Regions from separate parts of the Mesorhizobium sp. Mes31 genome, predicted to be linked through region 2. Evidence: predicted binding sites of a transcription regulator. Region 2 holds the regulator's gene; each other region holds the start of a gene.
What was found. The regulator LexA, encoded in region 2, represses DNA repair genes until DNA is damaged. The targets are predictions, from matches to a motif close to TGTTCNNNNTGTGTTCNG.
Positions count from the first base shown of each region.

Region 1: the regulator LexA is predicted to act here: its motif matches at 1,083-1,100, upstream of dinB (DNA polymerase IV).
Region 3: the regulator LexA is predicted to act here: its motif matches at 2,209-2,226, upstream of NR193_RS03890 (sel1 repeat family protein).

Region 1 is NZ_JALJRL010000024.1:50,396-56,271, reverse strand. It holds gene dinB (DNA polymerase IV) at 1-1,029, opposite strand, end outside; gene NR193_RS29005 (helix-turn-helix domain-containing protein) at 1,188-1,616, opposite strand; gene NR193_RS29000 (dihydrofolate reductase family protein) at 1,729-3,324, shown strand; gene NR193_RS28995 (alpha/beta hydrolase) at 3,430-4,371, shown strand; gene NR193_RS28990 (hypothetical protein) at 4,368-4,562, shown strand; gene NR193_RS28985 (sigma-70 family RNA polymerase sigma factor) at 4,562-5,494, shown strand; gene NR193_RS28980 (2OG-Fe(II) oxygenase) at 5,538-5,876, opposite strand, start outside.
Region 2 is NZ_JALJRL010000013.1:53,692-59,567, forward strand. It holds gene NR193_RS21790 (ComEC/Rec2 family competence protein) at 1-2,209, shown strand, start outside; gene lexA (transcriptional repressor LexA) at 2,203-2,943, opposite strand; gene NR193_RS21800 (GntR family transcriptional regulator) at 3,324-4,061, opposite strand; gene kynU (kynureninase) at 4,222-5,469, shown strand; gene kynA (tryptophan 2,3-dioxygenase) at 5,474-5,876, opposite strand, start outside.
Region 3 is NZ_JALJRL010000002.1:260,408-266,283, reverse strand. It holds gene NR193_RS03895 (ABC transporter substrate-binding protein) at 299-1,420, opposite strand; gene NR193_RS03890 (sel1 repeat family protein) at 1,809-2,075, opposite strand; gene NR193_RS03885 (DUF2147 domain-containing protein) at 2,525-2,869, shown strand; gene NR193_RS03880 (hypothetical protein) at 3,095-3,253, shown strand; gene NR193_RS03875 (hypothetical protein) at 3,293-3,487, shown strand; gene NR193_RS03870 (AMP nucleosidase) at 3,562-5,067, shown strand; gene NR193_RS03865 (endonuclease/exonuclease/phosphatase family protein) at 5,192-5,876, shown strand, end outside.

The DNA.
Region 1 (5,876 bases), on a different contig from region 2:
CTCGAGATGCGACACCGAGATCGCCAGCAGCGAGATCGTTTTCTCCTGGCGGTGGTCGGCGAGCACGCCGCGCACCAGATCGCCGGCGATCTCGGCCAGCATCGCTGTCGCCGAGATCGGCTGGTCGAGCGTGATCGAGCGGGTAACGGCGCTGAGATCGGCGAAGCGCACGCGCACCGTCACCGTGCGGCCCGGCCGCGCCTTGGCGCGCAGCCGGCTGGCGACGCGGTCGGCCAGATGCAGCAGGGTGGGCACGTAGACGTCGGCGACGGCGGGTTTGCGGCCGAGCGCCGACTGGGCGCCCGCGGAGCGCGCCCGGCGCTTCGTCTCCAGCTTTCGCGGGTCGCGGTTCCACGACAGCGCGGCGAGCTTTTCGCCGGCCGCCGGACCGAGCAGCCGCGTCAGCGCGCCGCTGTGCGTCCTGGCCAGCTGGCCGATGGTCTCGACGCCGATGTCGGCCAGCCGTGCCCTCGTCGCCGGTCCGACGCCCCACATCAGCCCGACCGGCAAATCGTGGAGGAAGGCGATCTCGCTGCCGGGGTCGACGACCACCAGCCCGTCGGGCTTGGCCACCTGCGAGGCGATCTTGGCCAGATGCTTGGTACGCGCCACGCCAATCGAGATCGGCAGGCCGAGTTCGGCGCGGACGCGGCGCCGGACGGTCGCGGCAATCTCCTGCGGAGAGCCGAACAGATGCGTGCAGCCGGCGACATCGGCGAAGGCCTCGTCGATGGAAATGCGCTCGACCAGCGGCGTGAAATCGTCGAGCACCTTGATCGCCGCGTCGCCCAGCCGCTGGTAGTCGCCGAAATTGCCGCCGACGAAGATCAGTTGCGGGCAGAGTTCGCGGGCCTTACGGCCCGGCATGCCGCCGCGCACGCCGAAGGCGCGCGCCTCGTAGGAGGCCGCGAGCACGACGCCGCCGCCCACCGCGATCGGTTTGCCGCGCAGCGACGGATCGAGCAACTGCTCGACCGAGGCATAGAAGGCGTCGAGATCGGCATGCAGGATGGTGGCTGTCGTTTCCATGCCGACCATTCGCTCGCGGCGCACCGGCCGCATATCCGGAGTTGCTTATGAATAGGAACAAATAGAGAACAAAGATAGCTCGCTGTCAAGCAGGTGAGACCGGCGTTCGCGGGCTCGGCGCTTCATTTCTTCTGCGAGGGGAGACAGGGCGCGGCGCCTCAGCCTGTCGCCTGGCCGATATGCTCGGTCCGCAACGCCATTTTCATGCGATCGAGCGCTGCCTCGCCGCCCGCCGCCAGGTCGTCGGCGATCCGGGAGAGTTTGTCGTCGGCCTTGCGGTGCTTGCTGCCCCAAGCGCCGAGCGTCGCCAGCACGGGCAGGAGGTCGATGCCGGCCTCGGTCAGCCGGTAGACGGTCTTCAACCCATGCGTCGGGTCGTCGCTTCTGGTGAGGATGCCTTCGTCCTGGAGGGTCTGCAGCCGTTCGGCCAGCGTGCGCGACGAGATGCCCTCGTCGGACTGCAGGAATTCGCGAAAATGCTTTTTCCCGGCGAAGACCAGGTCGCGGATGATGAGCAGCGTCCAGCGGTCGCCGAGCAGTTCGAGCGACAGGTTGATCGGGCAGCCGGATCTTTCGCGCGTCGACATCTCTATGGTTCCATTTTTAAATCACTTTACTATTGACATCATTTTTGCCTTGCGTCAATGGTTCCAAAAGTAAACCAATTGCCCTTTGAGCCCGACAAGCAAGGAGACAACGATGAAAAAGCTGATCCTGCAGATGCAGATGTCGGTCGACGGTTTTGTCGGCGCCAATGACGACCATCCCTGGCAGCTCTGGGAATGGGGCGACGACATCAGCTGGGACGACGCGCTGAAGCGCGACTTCAACACCGTCTTCGCCGGCATCGATACGATCCTGATCAGCCGCAAGATGGCGGAGGAGGGCTATCTCGGCCATTGGGGCAATGCGGCGAAGAAATATCCGGCCGATCCATTCTACGCCTTCGCCCAGCGCATCGTGGAGGCCCAGAAGGTGGTGCTAAGCGACAGGCTGAAAACCTCGCGCTGGGAGCGCACGGTGGTGGTCAGCGGCGACCTGCCGCGCGAAGTCGAGGCGCTGAAGGCCGGCGAGGGCGGTGACATGGCCGTCTTCGGCGGCGCCGGCTTTGCGTCGGGGCTGATCGCGGCCGGGCTGGTCGACGAGTTCCAGCTGTTCATCAACCCGGCGGTGCTGGGCGCGGGACGCCGCATCTTCGAGCAGGGCGGTTTCCAGAAACTGCTCCTGCTCGGCTCGAAGGCCTATGCCTGCGGCATGGTGGTCAACCGCTACGCGCCGGCGGGGGGATTGGGGGCACGGCGGAGGTTTCAATCAAAAAAGCTGTTTGGGGAGAATCCTTTGCCCTCGTCTCTTCGTCTTCAAGGTGCGGTCGCCGCTGTGGCGGCCGTCTCAATCCCAGACGGAGAGAAGACGATGATCCTGGTGACGGGCGCCACGGGCCTGAACGGCAAAGCGATCGTGCGCGAGTTCGCGCGGCAGAAACATGAGGTGAGGGCGCTGGTGCGCGACCCGAAGCGGGCGTCCATGGTGGGGCTCGGCGGACTTGCCGGCGTCGAACTGGTCGAGGGCGACATGCGCCGGGCGCAAACGCTGGGCGCGGCGCTCGAAGGTGTCGACCGCGTGCTGATGATTTCGACCGCCGCCGAAGACATGACGGAGACGCAATGCCGTTTCGTCGATGCCTGCCGGCAGGCCGGTGTCGCGCATGTGGTGAAGTTCTCCGGTGCCGAATCCAACATCGGCTACGACGCGACGAGGTTCCGCTTCACGCGCATGCATGAGGAGGTCGAACGCTATCTGGAGGGAGCCGGCATGGCCTGGACGCATCTGCGCCCCAGCCAGTTCATGCAGGTCTACCTGCGCGACGCGCCGACCATTGCCGCCGAGGGGGCTTTCTACCTCGCGCTTGGCGACACCGAACTGTCGCCCGTCGATGTCGAGGATATCGCCAAGGTGGCCTTCCGGCTGCTGCGCGATGGCGGCCATCAAGGCGAGAGCCTCGACATGACCGGACCGGAGGCGCTGACCATGGCCGATATCGCGGCGCGCATATCGCAGGCGATCGGCAAGCCGGTCCGCTATGTCGATGTCAGCCCCGGACAGCGGCGGCGCAACCTTTTGGCCGCCGGCATTCCGGCCGGTTTCGCCGATGCGCTGGACGAGCAACTGGCCGAGCGGCTGCGGCGGCCGAAATCGCGGGTGCATCTGGCGACGCACGACCTGTTCGGCGTGCGGCCGACGCCTTTCGTCGAATTTGCCCAACGCCACGCGGCCATGTTCAGGGGCGAGGCTTAGCCGAGCTTCGGAAAAGCATCGGCGGCCGCGTATCCTTTTTGCCCGCCCGTCCGTCTCTGCTTCTCGAAGGTCGCAGTCGGCGATCCGCAACCCCGGGAGACCATCATGGCGAGCACTGAGAGCGAGGCAAACAGGAACCACTACGCGGCGATCGCAGCCAATGCGGGCAAGCTGACCAGCCCGCAGGCGATCATCGACTACAACGACACGCATTGGACGGCGCTGACCGGCGAGCCGGGCGGTGTCGACTATAGCGAGGTGGATGCCGGCGGCGTGCCGGCGCTGTGGATCGTGCCGAAGTGCGCCGACGCGCGGCGCGTGCTGTTCTACGCCCATGGCGGCGGCTTCATCGGCGGTTCGATCTACACGCACCGCAAGCTGGTCGGCCATCTGGCCAAGGCCGTCGGTTGCCGGGCACTGGCCTACGAATATCCGCTGGCGCATCAGGCCAAGCACCCGGCGCAGCTCGAGGCGGCGATGGCCGCCTGGAACTGGCTCATCGATCAGGGCGTCGACACAAGATCGATCGCGCTTGCCGGCGATTCCTGCGGAGCTGTGCTGACCTATGGCGTGCTGCAGCGGCTGCGTTCGCAAGGCCGGCCGTTGCCAGCCGCCACACTGATCATCTCCGGCTGGTTCGACATGGCGCTGACCGGCGCCAGCTACGAGACCAACCGGAAGAAGGATCCAGCCTTCGCCAGGGAGGCCGTCGACTGGCTGGTGACCAACTTCATCGGCGACCGCGACCGGCTCGATCCGGAGGTCAGCGCGCTCTACGCCGACTTGAGCGGCTTTCCGCCTGTGTTCCTGCAGGCCGGTGCCGACGAGGCGCTGGTCGACGAGAGCCGCATGTTCGCCGAGCGCGCGCGGCAGGCGGGCGTCGAGACGCGCCTCGATATCTTCGACGGGATGCTGCACTCCTTCCAGATGATGGCCGGCCGGGCGCCGGAGGCCGATGACGCGATCGGCCGCTTCGCGGCCTGGGCGCGGCCGAGGCTGGGTCTGCCGGATGCCGTCAACATGGCGGCCGGCGAAAGGGCGGCGTGACCGTGCGCTGGCTGAGCCGGGCGAGCTTCGCGCTTGTGGATGTGCCGCGCTTGCGCGATGCTGCGGTGACGTTAGAGCAGTTCACCGTTTCACAGAAACGACGAACTGCTCTAACTCTTTGTTTTGACGCAATTCCGAACGGAAAACCGCTACACACTTTTCCTGGAATTGCTCTAAGCGACGTGCCGTGATGAACCAGCATATCCGCGCATCCCGTGAAACGAGGCAAGGCATCGAGCCGCGCCTCGATTCCGAAGGCCTGTTCGACCTGCGCTACAGGGCATTCCTGGAGACGGTCTCGCATTTGCGCGTCCGTCTCCACCGCTACTGCGCGCGCATGACCGGCTCGGCTCTCGACGGCGAGGACATCATGCAGGAGGCGCTGTTCGAGGCTTACCGCAAGATCGGGCTGCTCGACGATGCACAGGCATTGCGGCCATGGCTGTTCCGCATCGCCCATAACAGGTGCATCGACTTCATCCGCAATCGCCGCACGCGGCTCAAGGCCGAAGCCTCCTATGCCAGCGATGAGATCGTGCTGCCCATCGAGCCCGCCGGTGCGGGCGCCGGCCGCGCCATCGAGCGGCTGGTGGTGCACCTGCCGCCGAAGGAGCGCGCCTGCGTGCTGCTCAAGGATGTCCTCGACCATTCGCTGGAGGAGATCGCCGACCTGGTCGGCTCGACATCGGGCGGCGTCAAGTCGGCGCTCAATCGCGGCCGCGCCAAGCTCGCCGCTCTTCCGGCGCAACCGGTCGCGGCACCCGCGCACGATCCTGAACTGGAGCGGCTGCTCGGCCGCTATGTCGAACTGTTCAATGCCAGGGACTGGGACGGGGTGCGGGCGCTGACCAGCGCCGATGCCCGGCTGCGGGTTTCGGACTGCTACAATGGCCTGCTCTCCCGCTCGCCCTATTTCATCGAATATGAGCGCAGCGAGCCCTGGCGCATGCGGCAAGATGCGATCGAAGGGGAGGCCGTGCTGGTCGTCGACAGGCTGCGGGGCCAGGCATGGCGGCCGGCCTATCTGGTGCGCATCCATGCCGATGGCGGCGTCATCGATCGCATCGCAGACTATTATGCCTGTCCCTGGATCCTGGAGATGATCTTCGCGGACGCAGGATGAAGCCCGGCCTTCCTTCTCCCTCTGAGGGAGAAGGAAGAAACGCTCACTTCGCGTCGTGAAAGATGATGCCGGCGGTGTGGCGCATGCCTGAGCGCAGCCGGCTGACGCCGTGGCGCAAATTGACGCGGTAATTGCCTTTCGTTCCCTGCACCGGCCGGTTGTGGACGGCGAAGGCAACGGCGTCGCCCTGGCGCAGCGGCACCACTTCGACCCGGCTCTGCATGCGCGGCCGCTGCTCGGTCAGCGCGAACTCGCCGCCGGTGAAATCCTTGCCCGGCTCGGAGAGCAGGATCGCCACCTGCAGCGGGAAGGCGAGGTCGCCATAAAGATCCTGGTGCAGGCAGTTGAAGTCACCGGGGACATATTGCAGCAGCAGCGGCGT
Region 2 (5,876 bases):
GGCGGGCCTCGAACTTGACCGAGGCATTGCCTTCCTGCTGGTGCCGGTCTGCTTGGCTGGCGGAGCGATCGGCTACTTTTCTCTGGCGATGGAGCCTGACTTTGCAAAACTCGTCGCGGTCGTCGCCCTCGCGGGGCTCTGTGCGCTTGTCTCGCGTCCCTGGCCGAAAACCCATCTGTGCTTCATGGCTGCATTGTTGTGCGCGCTGGGCTTTCTTGCAGGCAAGGTCGAGACGTGGCGCGCCGGAACTCAGATGCTGGGCTCGGAGATCTCGACGCAAGTGACAGGCCGCGTCGTCTCGCTCGACCAGATGGAGAGCGGCCGTATCCGGGTGACCATCGACGTGACGTCGACCGCCCGGCCGAAATTGCGCTATATGCCGGAACGCGTTCGGCTTTCGGCACGCAAGATACCGGCCGAAGTGACCGCCGGCTCGCTGATATCGGGTTATGCCAAGCTGTTGCCGCCGACCGGCCCGGTGCGCCCGAACAGCTACGACTTTTCTTTCGACAGCTACTTCTCCGGCATAGGCGGCAGCGGCTTCTTCCTTGGCAATCCAAAGATCGTCGCGGCAGATGACGATGATATGCCGCTGGCCGCCCGTCTTTCCTCGGCGGTGGAAAATGCCCGCGAAGCCATTGCAGACCATATCAGGGGCAGCATCGGTGGCGCCGAAGGCGAGATCGCCGCCGCGCTGATCGTCGGCGTGCGCGCCGGCATTCCCGATGAAATCAACGAAGCGATGCGGCGGACCGGCATCTATCACATCATTTCCATTTCCGGACTGCATATGGCGCTGGTCGCCGGCACCATCATGGGTCTGCTGCGCGGCGCCTTCGCTCTGTTTCCAGATTTTTCCGCGCGCCGGCCGGTCAAGAAATACGCGGCAGCCGCAGCACTTTTCTCGATTGCGGCCTATCTCATCATCTCGGGCGTCGTCGTTGCCGCCGAGCGCAGCTTCATCATGCTGGCGGTGATGCTGGTTGCCGTGCTGTTCGATCGCGCGGCACTGACCATGCGAAATCTGGCGATCTCGGCGATCGCCGTCATCGTGGTGTCGCCGCATGAGGTGGTCGGCCCAAGCTTCCAGATGTCGTTCGCCGCGACCGCGGCGCTGGTCGGTACCTATGCCGGCTGGTCGGATCACCGTGCGGGAAAAACGAGACCGCCGCCGCCGAAGCGGTCGTTGCCCAGTTTCCTGACGCGAAAATTCCTGCTGGCGATGGGTGGCCTTGCCATGACCTCCATCATCGCCGGCAGCGCGACGGCGCTGTTCGCCATCTGGCATTTCCAGCGCGTGTCGCCGCTCAGCTTGTTCGCCAATCTGGCCATCATGCCGATCGTCTCGCTGGTTGTGATGCCTTTCGCCGTCCTCAGCGCGCTGGCGATGCCGTTCGGCGTCGACGGTCCCTTCCTCTATGTGATGGGCAAAGGCCTGACCGCGATGATCGCCTTGTCCGCGTGGATCTCGGAACGCTCGCCGATCGATGCCGTCGGGTTGATTTCAGAGCAATCCGTGCTGTTGGTGGCGATTGCCCTGATCATTGCGACGATGGCGACGACATGGCTGAGGCTCTTGGCACTGCCATTCGCGCTTGCCAGCCTGTTGACCGTCTCGGATACGCGCGCGCCTGATGTGCTGATCTCGGAGGACGCGAGGCTGGTGGCGCTGCCGATCGGCGGCGGCGAACTCGCGGTCAGCCGGGCGCGTCCGAACGAATTCACCGTCGACAACTGGAAACGCGCGCTGGCATCCGAAACCATCGTCGTGCCGGAGGTGTTCGACGAGGGAGACGGACAATTCGACATCGCCGATTCCGCCGAACTGCCACCGGGAGCGCCCTTCTACTGCACCGCCGGCGTATGTCTCGCCAGGCACCCTTCAGGTGCGATCATTGCGCAAGTCGAGGACCGCAAGGATGCATGGAAGGCCTGCGGCTTCGCGGAGTTGATCGTCATCAATGACGCGACAGCCTATGATCCCTGTCACAATCCGCTGGTTCTGGTCATCACCAAGCGGCAACTCGCCCGCAAAGGCAGTGCGGCCGTCTTCTTCGACCGCCGATCGGCAATCATGCCGGCAACGGTCAGCTTCGCTGTAAACAGGCCATATCGACCCTGGCACACCCAGCGCAAATTTTCGCGCGAGGCGAGGGGCCTGCCACCCTATCGCAAACCTGAAAAGCCGGTTACCAGCCCTGATCAGTAGCGCCTGATCAGCCCGACGAGCTTGCCTTGCACCTTGACCCTGTCTGGTCCGAAAATGCGTGTTTCATAGGCCGGATTGGCGGCTTCGAGGGCAATCGAGGCACCCTTGCGGCGAAACCGCTTCAGCGTCGCCTCCTCGTCGTCCACCAGTGCCACGATAATCTCGCCCGGACTTGCGGTATCGGCATTGCGGATGATGACCGTATCGCCGTCGAAGATGCCAGCCTCGATCATCGAATCGCCCTTGACCTCCAGCGCATAGTGCTCGCCACCCATGATCATGTCCGGCGGCACGGAGATCGAATGTGTCTGGTGCTGGATGGCGTCGATCGGCACGCCGGCGGCGATGCGACCCATCACCGGGATCGACACCGCGGAGACCACGTCGTCGTCATTGCCGGCCGATGGCATGCGCGAAGACGCCGGCTTGATCTGCCGGCCAAGGCCGCCGCCTTGACCGAGGCTGCCCTGGATGACGCTTGGCGAGAATTTGCGCGCCGCGTTGAGGCCGGGTGCGATCGAATCCGGCAGCCGCAACACTTCCAGAGCGCGCGCCCGGTTCGGTAGCCGGCGAATAAAGCCGCGTTCCTCAAGCGCCGTGATCAGTCGATGAATTCCGGATTTTGAGGCGAGATCGAGCGCTTCCTTCATCTCGTCGAAGGAGGGCGGAATGCCGCTTTCCTTGAGGCGTTCATGGATGAACATCAGCAGTTCATGTTGCTTGCGCGTCAGCATGGCGGCCCCCAAGGCATTGAACGAAGGTTTGAACCAGAATCGAAAAACAAACCCAGAACAAACACTATCTGTTCCAGTTGTGTTCCGCAACCGTTTAAAGTTTAGTGAATTTGTTAAGACGGCTGAAATTATTTGGCGCTCCGCAGCGGGCCGTGATCCCCGGCCGCCCGCCGCCGCCGTGCACTGGCACGCGTTGAAATTGTTATGGTTAACGGCCTGTGGACCAGCCTGCGCCGAGGCTTGGCATCAGCCGCCGACAGGCATCGAAAAGCGGCTTTCCCGCTTTCATCGATCGTTCACGCGCCGTGAACGAAACGAAGCCAAAACGCCAACTCTTGCCCGAGAAATGCCAATGCTGGCTTTGCCTTGGTTCGCCGACCTTACCGCGTGTTTGTGCTGTCGTCGCCGGCATGGATATAGACATGCAACGTATAACCGATATGGGCGGTCATCAGCGCTTTCGCGCGTTCGATGTCACGATCCAGCGCAGCTTCCATGAGCGCGGTGTGATGTTGGATCGCGACGGCCTGGCGCAACGCCTCCATGGCCTCCTCATAGCCATGCAGCAGGCCGGTGGCCGCCCGCAACGTTGGCGCCAGGCCCAGGAAGCGGTGATGGCGACGCAATTGATCCGCGATGGTGGACTGGAAGTTGAGCAGCCAGGGGGATGTTGCCGCGCTGAGCAACGCCGCGTGGAAAGCCTCGTGCTTTTCGTCCCATTCGTCGACCACTTCGTCGGAAGGGTCATCAACCGCGGTCTTGCAGCGTGACAGCCGGTAGTGGGCCGTGACGACGGCATCTTCCCATTCTTGGCCGCCTTTCTCGATCGATTCCTGGAGCAGAGGCAGCTCAATCACCAACCTGGCGCGTGACAGATCTTCCAGTTCGGTGCGAGAGACCGGAGCGACGGCGAAGCCGCGATTGCTGATGGAAGTCACCAGGCGCTCGGCCTCCAGTCGCGACAGCGCTTCGCGCAACGGTGTCCAGCCAATGCCATAGCCATTGCGCAGCGTGCTGAGCTTGAGCGGCGCGCCGGGCCTCAGGCGGGTCGTGAGGATATCGCGACGTAGCAGCCTGTAGGCCGCTTCCGTCTTCGAGTGTCCTTCATCCAACATCATTGCTCATCCACGACTGCACGCTCGGATTATATATGAAAGCCTTCCGTGTCGTAAATTATATATAATGTTTGACACGGTCCCGCCGGCTGCGCATGATCGGCTGGCCGATTTCACCTGTCGTGTTCATCTGGGCGCGCCTATGCGCGGAGGACAATCGATCATGAATGCAACTCCCGATCTCGCAGCAATCGAGGCGATGGATGCCGCTGACCCGCTTGGCTCCATGCGCAATCGCTTCGTCTTGCCGGAAGGGGTGATCTATCTCGACGGCAATTCGCTGGGTGCCGCTTCACCCGCCGTCTTCAACGAGATCCAGAAGGCCGCGACACAAGAATGGGCTCAGGATCTCATCCGTGCCTGGAACACCGCCGGCTGGTTCGACATGCCGGTCGCGCTCGGCGACCAGCTCGGACGCCTGATCGGCGCCGCGGCTGGCCAGACGGTGGTCTGCGATACGACCTCGATCAACATCTACAAGGTGCTTCATGCGGCGCTTGGCATGCGGCCAGACCGGTCGGTCATCGTCGCCGAGGGCGACAGCTTTCCAACCGACCTCTATATGGCCGAAGGCGTGGCATCGACACGACCGGGCACCGTACTGCAGCTCGAGGGCGTCGATGCGCCAACCATCGAAGAGCTGATCGATGAGCGCGTCGCTGTCGTCCTGGTCAACCACGTCAATTACAAATCCGGCCAGTTGCGCGACATGGCGGCGCTGACGCGCAAGGCCCATCAAGCCGGCGCGCTGATCGTCTGGGACCTCTGCCACACGGCGGGTGCCTTGCCGGTCGAGCTCGACGGTGCCAATGCCGATTTCGCTGTCGGCTGCACCTACAAGTACCTCAATGGCGGCCCGGGCTCGCCTGCCTTCATTTACGCCGCAAAGCGCCACCATGGCGATGTCCACCAGCCGCTCAGCGGCTGGTGGGGCCATGCGCGGCCTTTCGCTTTCGAACAGGGCTATGCGGCTGGCGTCGGCATCCGCCGTTTCCTGTGCGGGACGCAGCCGGTATTGTCGATGCGGGCGCTCAAGGGCGCGCTGGACCTCTGGGACGAGGTCGACATGGCGGCGGTGCGCAAGAAAAGCATTGCGTTGACCGAGCTGTTCATCCAGCTCGTTGAAGCCAGATGCGGCGCCTTCGGCCTCGAACTCGAAAGTCCGCGTAACGGCAAGGAGCGTGGCAGCCAGGTGTCGTTCCTTCATCCGCATGGCTACCAGGTGATGCGGGCGTTGATCGAGCGTGGCGTGATCGGCGATTTCCGCGCGCCGTCGACCATCCGCTTCGGCTTCACACCGCTCTATGTCGGCTACAGGGATGTCTGGCAGGCGGTCGAGGTGCTGGAGGATATCCTGCGCACCGGCGCCTGGCAGGATGCCCGCTTCGCGGTCAAAACGGCCGTCACCTGAAAAGTCAAAGCCGTGTGCGAACCGTCCAGAGCTCCGGAAACAGGACGACCTCGAGCATTTTCTTCAGATAGGACGCGCCCGACGTGCCGCCGGTGCCGCGCTTCATGCCGATGATGCGCTCGACTGTCGTGACGTGGTTGAAGCGCCAGCGGCGGAAATAATCCTCGAAGTCGACCAGTTTTTCGGCCAGCTCATAGAACATCCAGTAGCGCTGCGGGTCGCGGTAGACGGTCTGCCAGGCCACCAGAACCTCTTCATTCTCGGTGCGTGTCTCACGCCAGTCCGTGCGTCTGGCGTCGGCGCCGATGTCGAATCCGTTGCGCGCCAAAAGCAGCAACGCTTCGTCGTAGAGCGATGGCTCGGCGAGGATCGCCTCCAGCTTCCGGCTGAGGTCCGGCCGGTGCTTG
Region 3 (5,876 bases), on a different contig from region 2:
AACTTATCGGGAATGGCGGGAGGGGCGATTCATCCTAAGCGTGTTCGCGGCGCCGCATTGGCAAACTGTGCTGGATTGCCAAGGACAAGGCCAAGGGCGTTCGCCATGACCAAGGCTGGAATGTGGGCGATCTCCCATGGATGTAAAACCCGTCACATGGGTTTTGGCTCCGCCTTGTCGGGCAAGCGGTTAACACCGCCAACCGCGCTTGCATCAGCCACAATCTCTTGAATGACAAATGGCCGGGACGAGCCCGGCCATTTCATTGGTTATCTGGTCGCCGGAGCGACGTCAGCGATTACTGCGCGATCGGCGCGTATTTGCCGTCGTGCCACTGGTTGATGTCGTAGCTGGCATTCTTGAGATCGCCCTTCTCGTCGAAGGTGACATCACCGACAACGGTGCTGATCGGTGTGCCGTTCTTCAACGCTTCGGCAACCTTGGCCGGGTCGTCGCTGCCGGCGCGCTTGATGCCCTCGGCGAAAGCCTGGATCACGGCATAGGAGAACAGCGTGAAGCCTTCCGGCACGAAGCCGCCCGCCTTGATCTTCTCGACCGCCGCCTTGGCTTCTGGCTTTGCCTGCGGATCCGACGGGAATACGAACATGGTGCCTTCGCCGGCCGGGCCGGCAACCTGCCAGAATTCCGGCGAGGCGATCGAATCCGGCATGATCAGCTGGAACTTGACGTTCTGCTCTGCCGACTGGCGCAGGATCAGACCGGCTTCAGGATGGTAGCCGCCGAAATAAACGACGTCGGCCTTCAGTTCCTTCAGCTTGGTGACGAGTGCCGAGTAGTCCTTCTCGCCAGCATTGATGCCTTCGTAGTCCACCTCCTTGAGGCCGCCGGCATTCATGGTTGCCTTGACGGCGTCAGCCACGCCCTGTCCGTAGGCGCTCTTGTCGTGCAGGACGACGACGTTCTTGCCGGCATACTTCTTGGCGATCCACGGGCCGATGAAGGCGCCCTGCGCATCGTCACGCGTATAGAGGCGCATGATCGTCGGCCAGCCGGCCTTGGCCGCAGCGTCGGTCAGCACCGGGTTCGAAGAGGCCGGGCTCATCATCAGGGCGCCGGCTTCGGCATAGACAGCGGAGGCCGGGATGCTCGAACCCGAGCAGGCATGACCGTCGACGAATTTGGTGCCGTCGGCGACGATGCGATTGGCGACCGAGACCGCCTGCTTCGGGTCGCACTGGTCATCCTGGATGTCGAGCTTGATCTTGCTGCCATTGACGCCGCCGGCGGCGTTGATGGCGTCGGCGGCGGCTTGCGCTCCCTGCTTGAACTGGTCGCCGATGGTGGCGAGCTGGCCGGTCATCGGGCCGACCACCGAAACGGTGATGTCGTCGGCGAATGCGACCGGCGCACTCATCATCAGGCCAAAAACGGCCGCGCTCAAAATACTCATTTTTTTCATGATAATAGAACTCCTCCACTCACGCGCGGCCGCCCCGGCCGCGCTTCTTCCAGAGAGGCGGGACAATTTCATCCTTCGTTGGGCCTGTCTAGGCGCATTGGCGGCACTCGATTGGGCCTGCATGATCTCATCCACGCCAAAAAAACCATGCCAACCTTGTTCCGGCTGGTCATGGCTCTTTTGCCCGTCGAGCAATTTCCAAGCGCCCCCGCGCCAGAAAATCCCGCTCGCCTTCCCCGTGTCGCACGGCTCGGCCTGGCAGGCCTGCCGCGTTCTTTTTCTTAACGTCGTCGACCGTCTTGCGCGGCCTTCTATTCCGCCGGGTCTGGCCGTCTGTGCGGTCTTGATCCCGGAGCTTCCCTGTCTTCGATAGGTCTGTGGGCGGATCTCAGTGCATGGTCATCCATTCGCGGGCTTCGCGCAGCGCCTTGGCGATCTCCACCTTCGACATGGCGGCCGACAGTTCCGAGCGCAATTCCGCCGCGCGGGCCGAACCCTTGATGGCGGCAATGTTGAACCATTTGTGGGCGGCGACGACATCGGTCTCGCAATCGCGGCCGGTCGCATACATCATTCCCAGCTCAAAAAGAATGTCGGCCTGGGCAGTTGCCCCCATGGCGCCGAAGCCGGCTTCAAGCATTTCAAAACGTGCCATTTTCAATCCCCTGTTCTGGCCCTGTCTGGCTCCCGAGAGCTGCCTCCGTTTGTCTTGCCGGGCCGCTCTTTCGATGCTTTCGAGAATGCCGTGCAGGCTTGAATCCGTCGTTAAATGGCGTGCTTAATTTGAGGAAAACAAAGCTAAAACAAGAGGTAAACGCGGAAATTCGTTAAGGATACGAAGCCAGCAACTCAGCCCGTTTGCGCCAAATTTGACGAAAATTTTAGCGGCGGCCTTCAACACTCCGCTAACCACGAGAGACAAAGGCAATGCGCCGATCGTTTCAGTTTCCCGCCGACGGGGCGTATTCAGACGTCTTTAAAATCCCGAAGTCTTCCGCAGCGGCACCGCTTTTGTTTTGCCGGGAGCTGGATTAACTTACGTTTGCGTAAACGGCAGACCGGCGAGGCGGAGCATCCGGCCGGATATCCAAAGGGAGGAAGAGCATGTTTCGAAAAGTGAGCCTGGCCCTTGCGGCCACGTTGATCATGGCGGGTGCGGCGTGGGCCGATCCGATCGAAGGCAACTGGAAGACCCAGGCCGGCTCAACGGCCGCCATCACGGGCGGCGGCGACACGTTTTCCATCACGCTGAAGTCGGGTAAATATGCCGGCAAGAACATCGGCTCGTTCAAGGTGGCCGGTGACAACAAGTATACCGGCACCATAACGGACCCGGAAAACGACAAGACCTATTCGGGCAAGGCGTCGGTCTCCGGCACCTCGCTCAAGATGAGCGGCTGCGTGCTCGGCGGGCTGATCTGCAAGAGCCAGACCTGGCACAAACTCTGATCTACCGCATGCTTGCGAGATGACGACGGGGCCCCGGCGGGCCCCGTTTTCGTTTGTCGAGGCGCGACACGCCGCTTCGGCCGCTCTCGTACCGGCGCCCGTCGGGGCCGACGCCGGCGCCTTCAAAACACCGTCAACCAATTTGAACCGCAGATGAACGCCGGCATCAGAGCCGGTTCAGTCGCGCTCGGGCATGCTCCTGCGTGTTGAAGGAGACACGACCCAATGCTTGCCCGCCGCTTCACCATCGTCTGCCTGCTCATGAGCCTGTTTGGAATGTTTTTCGCCATCCTCGTCGCCGAGGCCGGTCGTCCGACCCGCGCCTGGGACGAAGCAAGCTCCAGAACCTGCCGCCTCGGCTGCCCCACCCACCTTCGCAACTGAGCCAAAGAACCAAGATCTCGAAAAGAAAAGCAGAACACCATGAACCGCATCGCCGCCAACGCTCTCAAGACCCTTCGGCTTCTGCCGCGGGCGGCGCTTATCCTGATGGTTCTGGCCGCTCCGGTCCTGGCCGTGCCGATGATGCGTGCCGATGCCGGGTCGACGATCGACGCACCGGCCCTGAAGAAGACCGGCGTCGGCTTCGTGCTTCTGGTCAGCCTGCGGCGCGGTTGAAGAAAAACGACGCTCTGGCCGCCTTCAGTCGCGTAACCCCTCCCAACATGTCGTCCAAGTCTCTATATTGAGACATGGAAAAGCGAATCTACCCTCAAGCCATCGAATCTGTCGTCATGCCGGAGCCTTTTGGCCGGCAAAGCTTCAACAGCGCCGAAAAAGCCGTCACGGCGCTGCAAGTGCTTTACGACCGCAACACCAGGTTCCTGCGCGACTCCTTTGCGGCGCTTGCCGCAGCGGGCGGCGACAACGGCAAACGCTACCGCGCCTTCTATCCGGAGATCGGCGTCACCACCAACTCGTTCACCCAGATCGACTCGCGGCAGGCCTACGGGCATATGCCGACGCCAGGGCATTTTTCGACCACCATCACCCAGCCGGGCCTGTTCGAAAGCTACCTCGTCGAGCAGTTGCGCCTGATCATGCGCAATCATGGTGTCGCGGTCACAGTGTCGGAATCGACCACTCCCATCCCGCTGCATTTTGCCTTTCTCGAAGGCACTCATGTCGACGGCGCGGCGGCCGAGCGCATCAAGCGGCCGATCCGCGACCTGTTCGATGTACCGGACCTCGACGGCACCGACGACCAGATCGCCAACGGCACATTCGAAGTGCCATTCGGCGAGCCGAGGCCGTTGGCGCCCTTCACGGCGCAGCGCATCGACTATTCCCTGCACCGCCTGTCGCACTACACGGCGACTACGCCGCAGCATTTCCAGAACTTCGTGCTGTTCACCAACTACCAGTTCTACATCGACGAGTTCGTCGCCCGTGCCCGGGCACAGATGGCGGAAGGCGGCCACGGCTATGCCGAATTCGTCGAACCGGGCAATGTCGTCACCAAGGCCGGACAGAGCGCGCCCAGCGAAGGCGTGGCGCCGCCGCGCCTGCCGCAGATGCCGGCCTATCACCTGAAGAAGCCGAACCATGGCGGCATCACCATGGTCAATATCGGCGTCGGGCCTTCCAACGCCAAGACGATCACCGACCACATCGCCGTGCTGAGGCCGCATGCCTGGGTGATGCTTGGTCACTGCGCCGGGCTGCGCAACACCCAGGCGCTGGGCGACTATGTGCTGGCGCATGCCTATGTGCGCGAGGATCATGTTCTCGACGACGATCTTCCGGTCTGGGTACCGATCCCGCCGCTGGCCGAGATCCAGGTGGCATTGCAGGAAGCCGTCGCCGAAGTCACCGGCCTGTCCGGCTATGACCTCAAGCGCATCATGCGCACCGGCACCGTCGCCACCATCGACAACCGCAACTGGGAACTGCGCGACCAGCGCGGACCCGTGCAGCGCCTGTCGCAGTCACGCGCGATCGCGCTCGACATGGAATCGGCGACCATCGCCGCCAATGGCTTCCGCTTCCGCGTCCCTTACGGCACGCTGCTGTGCGTCTCGGACAAACCGCTGCATGGCGAACTGAAGCTGCCGGGCATGGCGACCGAATTCTACAAGCGGCAGGTGGCGCAGCATCTGACCATCGGCATCAGGGCGATGGAGAAGCTGTCCGAAATGCCGATGGAGCGGCTGCATTCGCGCAAGCTCAGGAGCTTTTCGGAGACGGCGTTCCAGTAAGACGATCCGCGCACTGCCATGGGGCATTGCGTCATCTTGATTGGGCCGCATTCTTGCCGATAACCGAGCCAGTATCCTATCTGGCAACCCATGCAGACCTGACCCAATGAGACGCAGTCGAGACATGGCGGCTTCACTGGCATTCATCGCGATGATGATGTTCTCGGTTGCCGTGGTGGCCGGGTTCTTCGGTGCCCTGCATCCGGCCTTCGATTCTTTTTCGCATTTCCGCGTCCATCTGGCCGTGTTGATGGCGCTTTGCGCGCTGCCGCTGCTGGCCACAACATTTCGGCTGCAAGCGGTCGCGGCGCTGCTTTTCGCCGTGGCGGCCTCTGCCACCACCTTGAACGCGCTGCCCAGCCCGTGGCCGGTTCAGGCTGCCTATGAAGCCAAAAACAAGGGCCTCGCGGTCTACCGACTGCTGCAGATGAACCTGCGCTACGACAATCCGACGCCGAAGAAGGTGCTGTCGCTGATCGGCCGGACCAATCCCGACGTGATCACCCTCGACGAGGTGTCGGCGATGTGGACGACCGAGCTCGGCTATATCGGCAGCGCATATCCCTATCGGATTCTCTGTCCTTACCCGAACGGCATATTCGGCGTCGCGCTGCTCTCGCGGCGGCCCTTTGCCGCTGGCACCGAGCCGCATTGCGAGCGGCGCGGCGCCATGGCGATGGCGACCGTCGACTTCGGCGGCATTGGCGTCGATGTCGCCGCGATCCATCTGAGCTGGCCATGGCCACGCGAGCAGTACTGGCAGATCGGTGAGCTCACGGAATCGCTCTCGTCGCTCGGCGAGACCGCCA